Regions from separate parts of the Candidatus Merdisoma sp. JLR.KK006 genome, predicted to be linked through region 1. Evidence: predicted binding sites of a transcription regulator. Region 1 holds the regulator's gene; the other holds the start of a gene.
What was found. The regulator Rex, encoded in region 1, represses fermentation and respiration genes when NADH is low (regulators of the CRP and FNR family bind a similar motif). The targets are predictions, from matches to a motif close to ATTGTTAANTANTTAACAAT.

Region 2: VSQ61_RS18105 (L-lactate dehydrogenase) is a predicted target of Rex. The motif match lies at 1,785-1,804, and genes of this name have one in related genera.

The regions. Positions count from the first base shown of each region.
Region 1 is NZ_JAYMNS010000002.1:242,071-245,626, forward strand. It holds gene alr (alanine racemase) at 1-1,192, opposite strand, end outside; gene VSQ61_RS02785 (redox-sensing transcriptional repressor Rex) at 1,344-1,985, opposite strand; gene abc-f (ribosomal protection-like ABC-F family protein) at 2,162-3,556, shown strand, end outside.
Region 2 is NZ_JAYMNS010000029.1:34,311-37,866, reverse strand. It holds gene VSQ61_RS18110 (PD-(D/E)XK nuclease family transposase) at 109-1,254, shown strand; gene VSQ61_RS18105 (L-lactate dehydrogenase) at 1,961-2,917, shown strand; gene VSQ61_RS18100 (CoB--CoM heterodisulfide reductase iron-sulfur subunit B family protein) at 3,245-3,556, shown strand, end outside.

The DNA.
Region 1 (3,556 bases):
CCTCTTTGTGATTATATATTCTGGGTACCCGTTTATTTATATCACAGACAAACTCATAATTAAAACGTCCGGAAAGATCACATAGAACTTCCAGCGAAAGATTTGCATCCCCATCCCTTCCAAAAAGAGTAACCTCCATTCCCATCTCCGCCTCCGGAATCTCTGTCACATCCACCATCATCTGATCCATGCACACCCGGCCTCGAATCGGCGCCTTCTTTCCGCAGACCAACACATAGCCTTTATTGGAAAGGCTTCTGGGATAACCATCCCCATACCCCACCGGAATCGTGGCAATGCGTCGGGGGGAATCCGCCTGATAGATTCCTCCATAGCTGACCTCCGTTCCTGGCACAATCTCTTTCATGTGAACAATATGGCTTTTCAATTCCATAGCAGGCTTTAGGATTAGCTCATCCATGCAGACTTCCCTGGAAGGATAGAGTCCGTAAAGAATAATTCCGGCCCGAACCATATCCCACTGAGCTTCCTTTAACTCCATAATGCCTGCACTGTTGGAACAATGACGGATGGGAAAAATAAGCCCTTCCTGACGACATGCTTCCTCAAATGCCTGAAAACGGGCAATCTGGCTTTTCGCAGAGGTTTTGTCGCTCTCATCCGCCCTGGCAAAATGGGTAAATAATCCCTCCAGCCGAATCCCCGGCATCCGCCCTATCTCCCGAATCTCCTCAATGGTTTTCTTTGTATCCGGAAAACCAATGCGGCTCATGCCTGTATCTATTTTGATATGCACTGGTATCACAATATCTTTTCCCAACAAAGCACTCTGCTTCACTGCCGCAGCAGACAAAGCCTTCCCTGTCTCTAAGGTGTACACAGCAGGACGGATCTGTGAGCAGAAGCTTCCATCTGCTTCCATCTCTTCCTCCAAAAGCCCGGCAATCTTTTCACAGTCCTCCGGATATACATACCCCAGAATCAGCAGCGGCTTTCGAATGCCTGCCCTTTTTAGTTCCAGAGCCTCCTCCAGCATGGCCACTGCAAAGCCCCACAGGTATTCCTTCTTTTCCACATGAAGTGCAATCGCCCTGGCCCCATGGCCATAGGCATCTGTCTTCACAACAGCCGTCACCTTGGTATTTTCAGACAGTCCGGCCTTGATCTCATCTAAATTCGCTTCTATGGCATCCAGATCCACAAAAGCACCTATACGTGTATATGAATTCATCATTTTTCTTCCCTTCTAACTATATTATATGTCTATTGGGATTCACAGCCACTCCCGAACCATATTTGCCGCACACGAAAAGAAAGTTGCTCTCAACAGTAACAAAAGGGAACCAAAAGCCTGCCTGACTTTTAAGTCCCCTTACTATTTTCTAAGAATGCTCCTTTTCATACCGATTGATATTATAAGACAGCTGCATCAAGCTCTCAGATAAATGTACGTTCTCCACCAGCACATCCTCCGGAACCTGCAGATCCACATGAGCGAAATTCCAGATAGCCTTGATGCCGTACCTCACCAAAAGCTCAGCCGTCTCCGCCGCTTTAGACTTAGGCAGCGTCAAAGTTGCTATCTGAATGTCCTGCTCTCGAATAAAGTCCTCCAGATCCTCCATCATATAAATCTGAATTCCCCGGACGCTTAAGCCCTTTAATACAGGATTCACATCAAAGATTCCTTTGATCACAAAACCTCTTTTTTCAAAGGATACGTAGTTTGCCAAGGCCTGACCCAGATTGCCGCCTCCTATAATGATCATATTGTACTTCTTGTCCAGTCCCAGGATCTTTCCAATCTCTTCATACAGATGCGCAACGTTGTATCCGTAGCCCTGCTGCCCAAAACCGCCGAAATTATTCAGATCCTGCCGGATCTGGGATGCCGTCACATGCATCCGGTCGCTCAGCTCCCCAGAGGAAATACGCTCCACGCCGCTTTCCATAATCTCACCCAGGTATCGGTAGTAACGCGGAAGCCTTTTGATGACTGCTTTTGAGATTTCCCGTTCTTCCATTGAAACACCGTCCCGTCACATATTTTTCTGTTTTTATTATATCGGCCGCCCAGAGGGTTGTCAATGACTTTGTAGGATTTTTCACAAACTATTTGACTTTTCCCCGGCTTCCGTTATAATAAAAAATAACCGTGTCCTTTAAGGGCAGATACAGGAAAGCAGAGGTTTTATTTACTATGATACTGGCATGTCAGAGCATCCATCATTCATTTGGCACCAACGTAATTTTAAAGGATGCATCCTTTCATATAGAAGAGCGTGAAAAGGCCGCCATCGTGGGCATTAACGGCGCAGGCAAATCCACCCTGCTGAAAATCATTGTTCATGAGCTCACGCCGGATTCCGGCGAGGTAGTGCTGGCAAAAGGACGCACGCTGGGATATCTGGCCCAGCACCAGGATTTGGAAAGCCAACGCACCATCTATCAAGAGCTTTTAGAGATGAAGCGTGAAGTAATCGATCTGGAAAGCCGCATCCGCACTCTGGAACAGGAGATGAAATCATTGGAGGGCAGCGCCCTTAAGACAGCTTTAGACACCTACACCCGTCTCAATCACGAATTTGAACAAAAAAACGGCTATGCCTACAAAAGCGAAGTCATTGGTGTTCTAAAGGGACTGGGCTTTTCGGAGGAAGATTTTGAAAAACAGGTAAATACCCTCTCTGGAGGTCAAAAAACAAGAGTTTCCCTGGGAAAGCTTTTGCTCTCCCGCCCGGATATCATTCTCCTTGACGAGCCTACTAACCATCTGGATATGGCCTCCATCGCCTGGCTGGAAACCTTTCTTTTGAACTACGATGGAGCCGTAATTATCGTGGCACACGATCGATATTTCCTAAATCGGGTTGTCACAAAAGTGATTGAGATTGATAATGGACAAGTAACCGCCTTTCAGGGGAATTACTCAGATTATGCCGCCAAAAAGTCTCAGCTTCGCGAGGCTTTGATGAGTGCATGGCTGAATCAGCAAAAAGAAATCAGGCATCAGGAGGAAGTTATTGCAAAACTAAAATCCTTTAACCGTGAAAAATCCATCCGGCGTGCAGAAAGCCGGGAAAAAATGCTGGATAAAATCCAAGTTCTGGAAAAACCTGCGGAAGTCCGCTCTGAGATGCACTTTTGCCTGGAACCTGAGATTGTAAGCGGAAAAGATGTGCTTACTGTAGAAGGACTTTCCAAATCCTTCGGCCCTCTAACCCTTTTTACAGATCTGAATTTTGAGCTAAAACGGGGCGAACGGGTAGCATTAATCGGAAATAACGGAACCGGAAAAACCACAATCCTGAAGATCCTGAATGGACTTCTGGATGCAGACCAAGGCTCCTTTTGTCTGGGCGCCAAGGTAAAGATCGGTTACTACGATCAGGAGCATCATGTACTTCATATGGAGAAAACTCTTTTCGAAGAAATCTCCGATGCCTACCCGAATCTGGACAATACCAAGATCCGCAGCACTCTGGCAGCCTTTCTCTTTACAGGAGATGACGTGTTCAAACGAATCGGGGATTTGAGCGGCGGCGAACGGGGACGTGTTTCCCTTGCAAAGCTCATGCTTTCTGAAGCCAACTTT
Region 2 (3,556 bases), on a different contig from region 1:
TACGGGTATCCCTGTATGTCCAAAGAACATGGACAAATTAAGGAAATACCCTACGGGTATCCCTGTATGTCCAAAGAACATGGACAAGTTAAGGAAAGGAGCAGGTTTATGGAAGATTTAAAACAATATTTTCCCATGATTCGGGAACGGAAGGAGGTGCTGACGGAAATACATGGAAAAAAGAGGCTTTCCGAATTATTTGCTTCCTGGACAAAAGAGCAGCAGGAGGAATTTCTGGATATTTGTACGGGGGCAAAGGGGCCGAGAATGCTATACGACGCATTTTTTAAGGAGGTTATGAACCCGGAAAGCGCACCGGAGCGGCTGAATGAATTCTTATCGCTGATTCTGAGAACCCAGGTGAAGATTCATACGGTGCTTCCCAACGATTCTACCCGCATTGCGGACGAAAGCTCTCTGCTGATTACGGACATTGTGGTGGAACTTAAGGATAAAAGCCTGGCGAATGTGGAGGTACAGAAGATAGGCTACAAATTTCCCGGCGAGCGCAGCGCCTGCTATTCAGCGGATCTTTTGCTGCGCCAGTACAAACGTGTGCGGAGTAAGAAGCGCAAAAAATTCAGTTACCGTGATATAAAATCCGTTTATACTATCATCCTGTTTGAAACAAGTCAACAGGAATTTCACAAATATCCCCATACCTACATACACCGCTTTGAGCAGAAGTCGGACACGGGAATCGAGATAGAACTTCTGCAGAAATATGTATTCATCCCTATTGACATTTTTAAGGAAACACAGCAAAATAAAGGTATTACAGGGAAACTGGATGCATGGCTTATGTTTTTCAGTGCGGACGCACCAGGGGAGATTGAGAAGCTAATCAAAGCCTATCCGCAATTTAAGCCCATGTATGAAGAGGCATATGAGATGTGCCGGAATATGGAGGAAATCATGGGACTTTTTTCAAAAGAGCTTCGGGAACTGGACCGGAATACGGTGCAGTTAATGATTGATGAGATGCAGGAGGAGCTGGAGCAGAAAAGAGAAGAAATAGAGTATACGAAGGATGAGCTGGAGCAGAAAAGAGAAGAAGTGGAGCATACAAAAGAAGAATTGGAACAGAAGAAAGAAGAACTGGAACAGAAGAGAGAAGAGCTGGAGAAGAAGAGAGAGGAATTGAATCAACAGAAAAGCCGGGCTGACAGACTGGAAGAGCGTGAACGTCAGAAATCAGAACAGCTTGAAGAGGCCCTGCGCCGGATTCGGGAGTTGGAAGGACAACAGGCCTGATAAAATAATCCAATAAAGAGGCTGCTGCAAAATAAGCCATCAGCCGTTTTCCTATCTTGTGTTCGGACGGTTCGAGTCCATCGGATATCGAAAAGGGTTTTGGCTTATTTTAGGCGGCCTTTTCTACATCAGAATCCCCCATTTTTCTATCATAGAAATTCATGTTCAATATCATGAATTTACGCTCAGGAGGATTATCAGCCCGGCACGAGGGACGCACTGGTCAGGGCAGTGGTTCTTGTTCGGAGCCGTTACTAAATTTTTAAGCTTAAGTTCGTGATATGGATTCACAATAAAAGGTCACATTTTCACCCGAAGAGTTAAGAATTTAACAATCCATCCCGAATCCCATCCATTTTCAAAAACGGTTAAAAAACTCGAAAAATAGAAAAAATTAGAAAAACATCGAAAATAAATAAAAAGCAAAGATGATTCCCTTGGAATCATGTGGTATTTTGGTTTTAAAAAAACTTCAAAATAATCCGCTCCAGGGGTTGTTAATTGTTTAACAACGTGCTATAATGAACCCAATTGATATAAAATTATCAATCAGACCCGAAACGTGGAAGTAATTCGTTACTGTTCCCGCCAAAGCCTTTGTAAGCTTTTTGCGTTTAACAAATGACATGATACCAGGGTCAGAAGATCATGCATGACATTGAGGGGCGGACCGTAACAGAATCAAAGGAAAGAGAGAGGTAAAAGTATGAGTCAGGAAACAGCAAACAAGATCGTTGTAGTTGGCGCAGGTAAGGTAGGAGAAACGATTTGTTACACCTTGATGCTGAAAACCCAGGTAAGCGAGATTGTCATCATTGACGTAGATGAGGACCGAGCCAAGGGTGCGGCTCTGGACATTTCCCACGGTACCGCATTCTACAGCCAGGTACGTGTGCGTCAGGGCGGCTATGAGGAATGTGCCGACGCAAAGGCTATTATCGTGACGGCAGGCGTTCCAAGAAAACCCGGTCAGACACGTCTTGATCTGGCAAAGGTCAATACCGGCGTAGCCAAGAGCATTGCCAGAAATATTATGGAGTATGCCAAGAATCCGCTGATTATCGTAGTTGCGAACCCGGTGGATGTAAACACTTACTTGATTCAGAAAGAAACCGGACTGCCCACCGGCCGTGTAATTGGTACGGGTACCTCTCTGGATACGGCCCGTTTCCGTTATCTTATCAGTGAGCGCTGTCATGTGGACATTCGTGATATCCAGGGCTATATTTTGGGTGAGCATGGAGATGCACAGGTACCTATCTGGAGCGGCGTGAACGTGGCAGGGGAGCCGGTGGATCACTTCCTTTCTCAGGACCCTGAGGTGCGGGCAAAGGAAAAGGAGGAGATTGCACAGAAGGCACGCTCCGGCGGCGCAGATGTTATTTCCTTAAAGGGCGCTACCTTTGACGGAATCGCTATGTCAACCTTACGTATTGTAGAGTCCATCATTAAGGATCAGAACACCGTACTTCCTGTGGCTCATGTATTGGGAGAGGATTATGGCGAGATGGCAGATTCCTGCATCAGCCTGCCCTGCGTGGTAAACAGTGACGGTATCGGCAAGGTTCTGAAAATCAGCATGACAGAAGAAGAAGAGAAGCGGATGGTTCACTCCGCAGACACTTTGAAAGCATTTATCAAGGATGTCTGCAGCAAAAATTAGAAAAAATCAGACCATATTGAAAATGACTTCTTAAGAGAAATATGTTACAATTTTAAAAGTGGATTTTCAACTGCTGCTTACATGCCGGTTGTTTTTTGAGATTCATGCCGGTCGGAGCAGATGGTAATGATTTTATAGGCGGAAAATCACGATTCACAGTCAAAAATCAGCAGACAGTCTGCTGGTGGGAAGCTGTGAATCGTAGCATGTAAAGTATATTTGAAATTTCACTGTATTTCACTTTAAAAGATTTACTTTGAAACACATTGCGGCAGTTTCCTTTGCCTGAACTGCTGCGGTATATCAAAAAAGAAGGAGGTTTGCCAAATGGTATACAGCTATTATCCGGGCTGTACCTTGAAAAACAAGGCCCAGGACCTGGATCGATATGCCAGAATGTCAGCAGAGGCACTTGGCTTTACTCTGGAGGAGATTGAGGAGTGGCAGTGCTGCGGTGCCGTCTATCCCCAGGCTTCCGACGAGATTGCCACAAAGCTGTCTGCGGTGCGTGCGTTAAACGACGCAAAAGAAAAGGGCCGGGATCTGGTAACCCTGTGTTCCGCCTGTCATCACGTCATCAAGCGTGTGAATGATGATATGCAGAATGTGGAGGATATCCGGACCAGAGCCAACAACTAT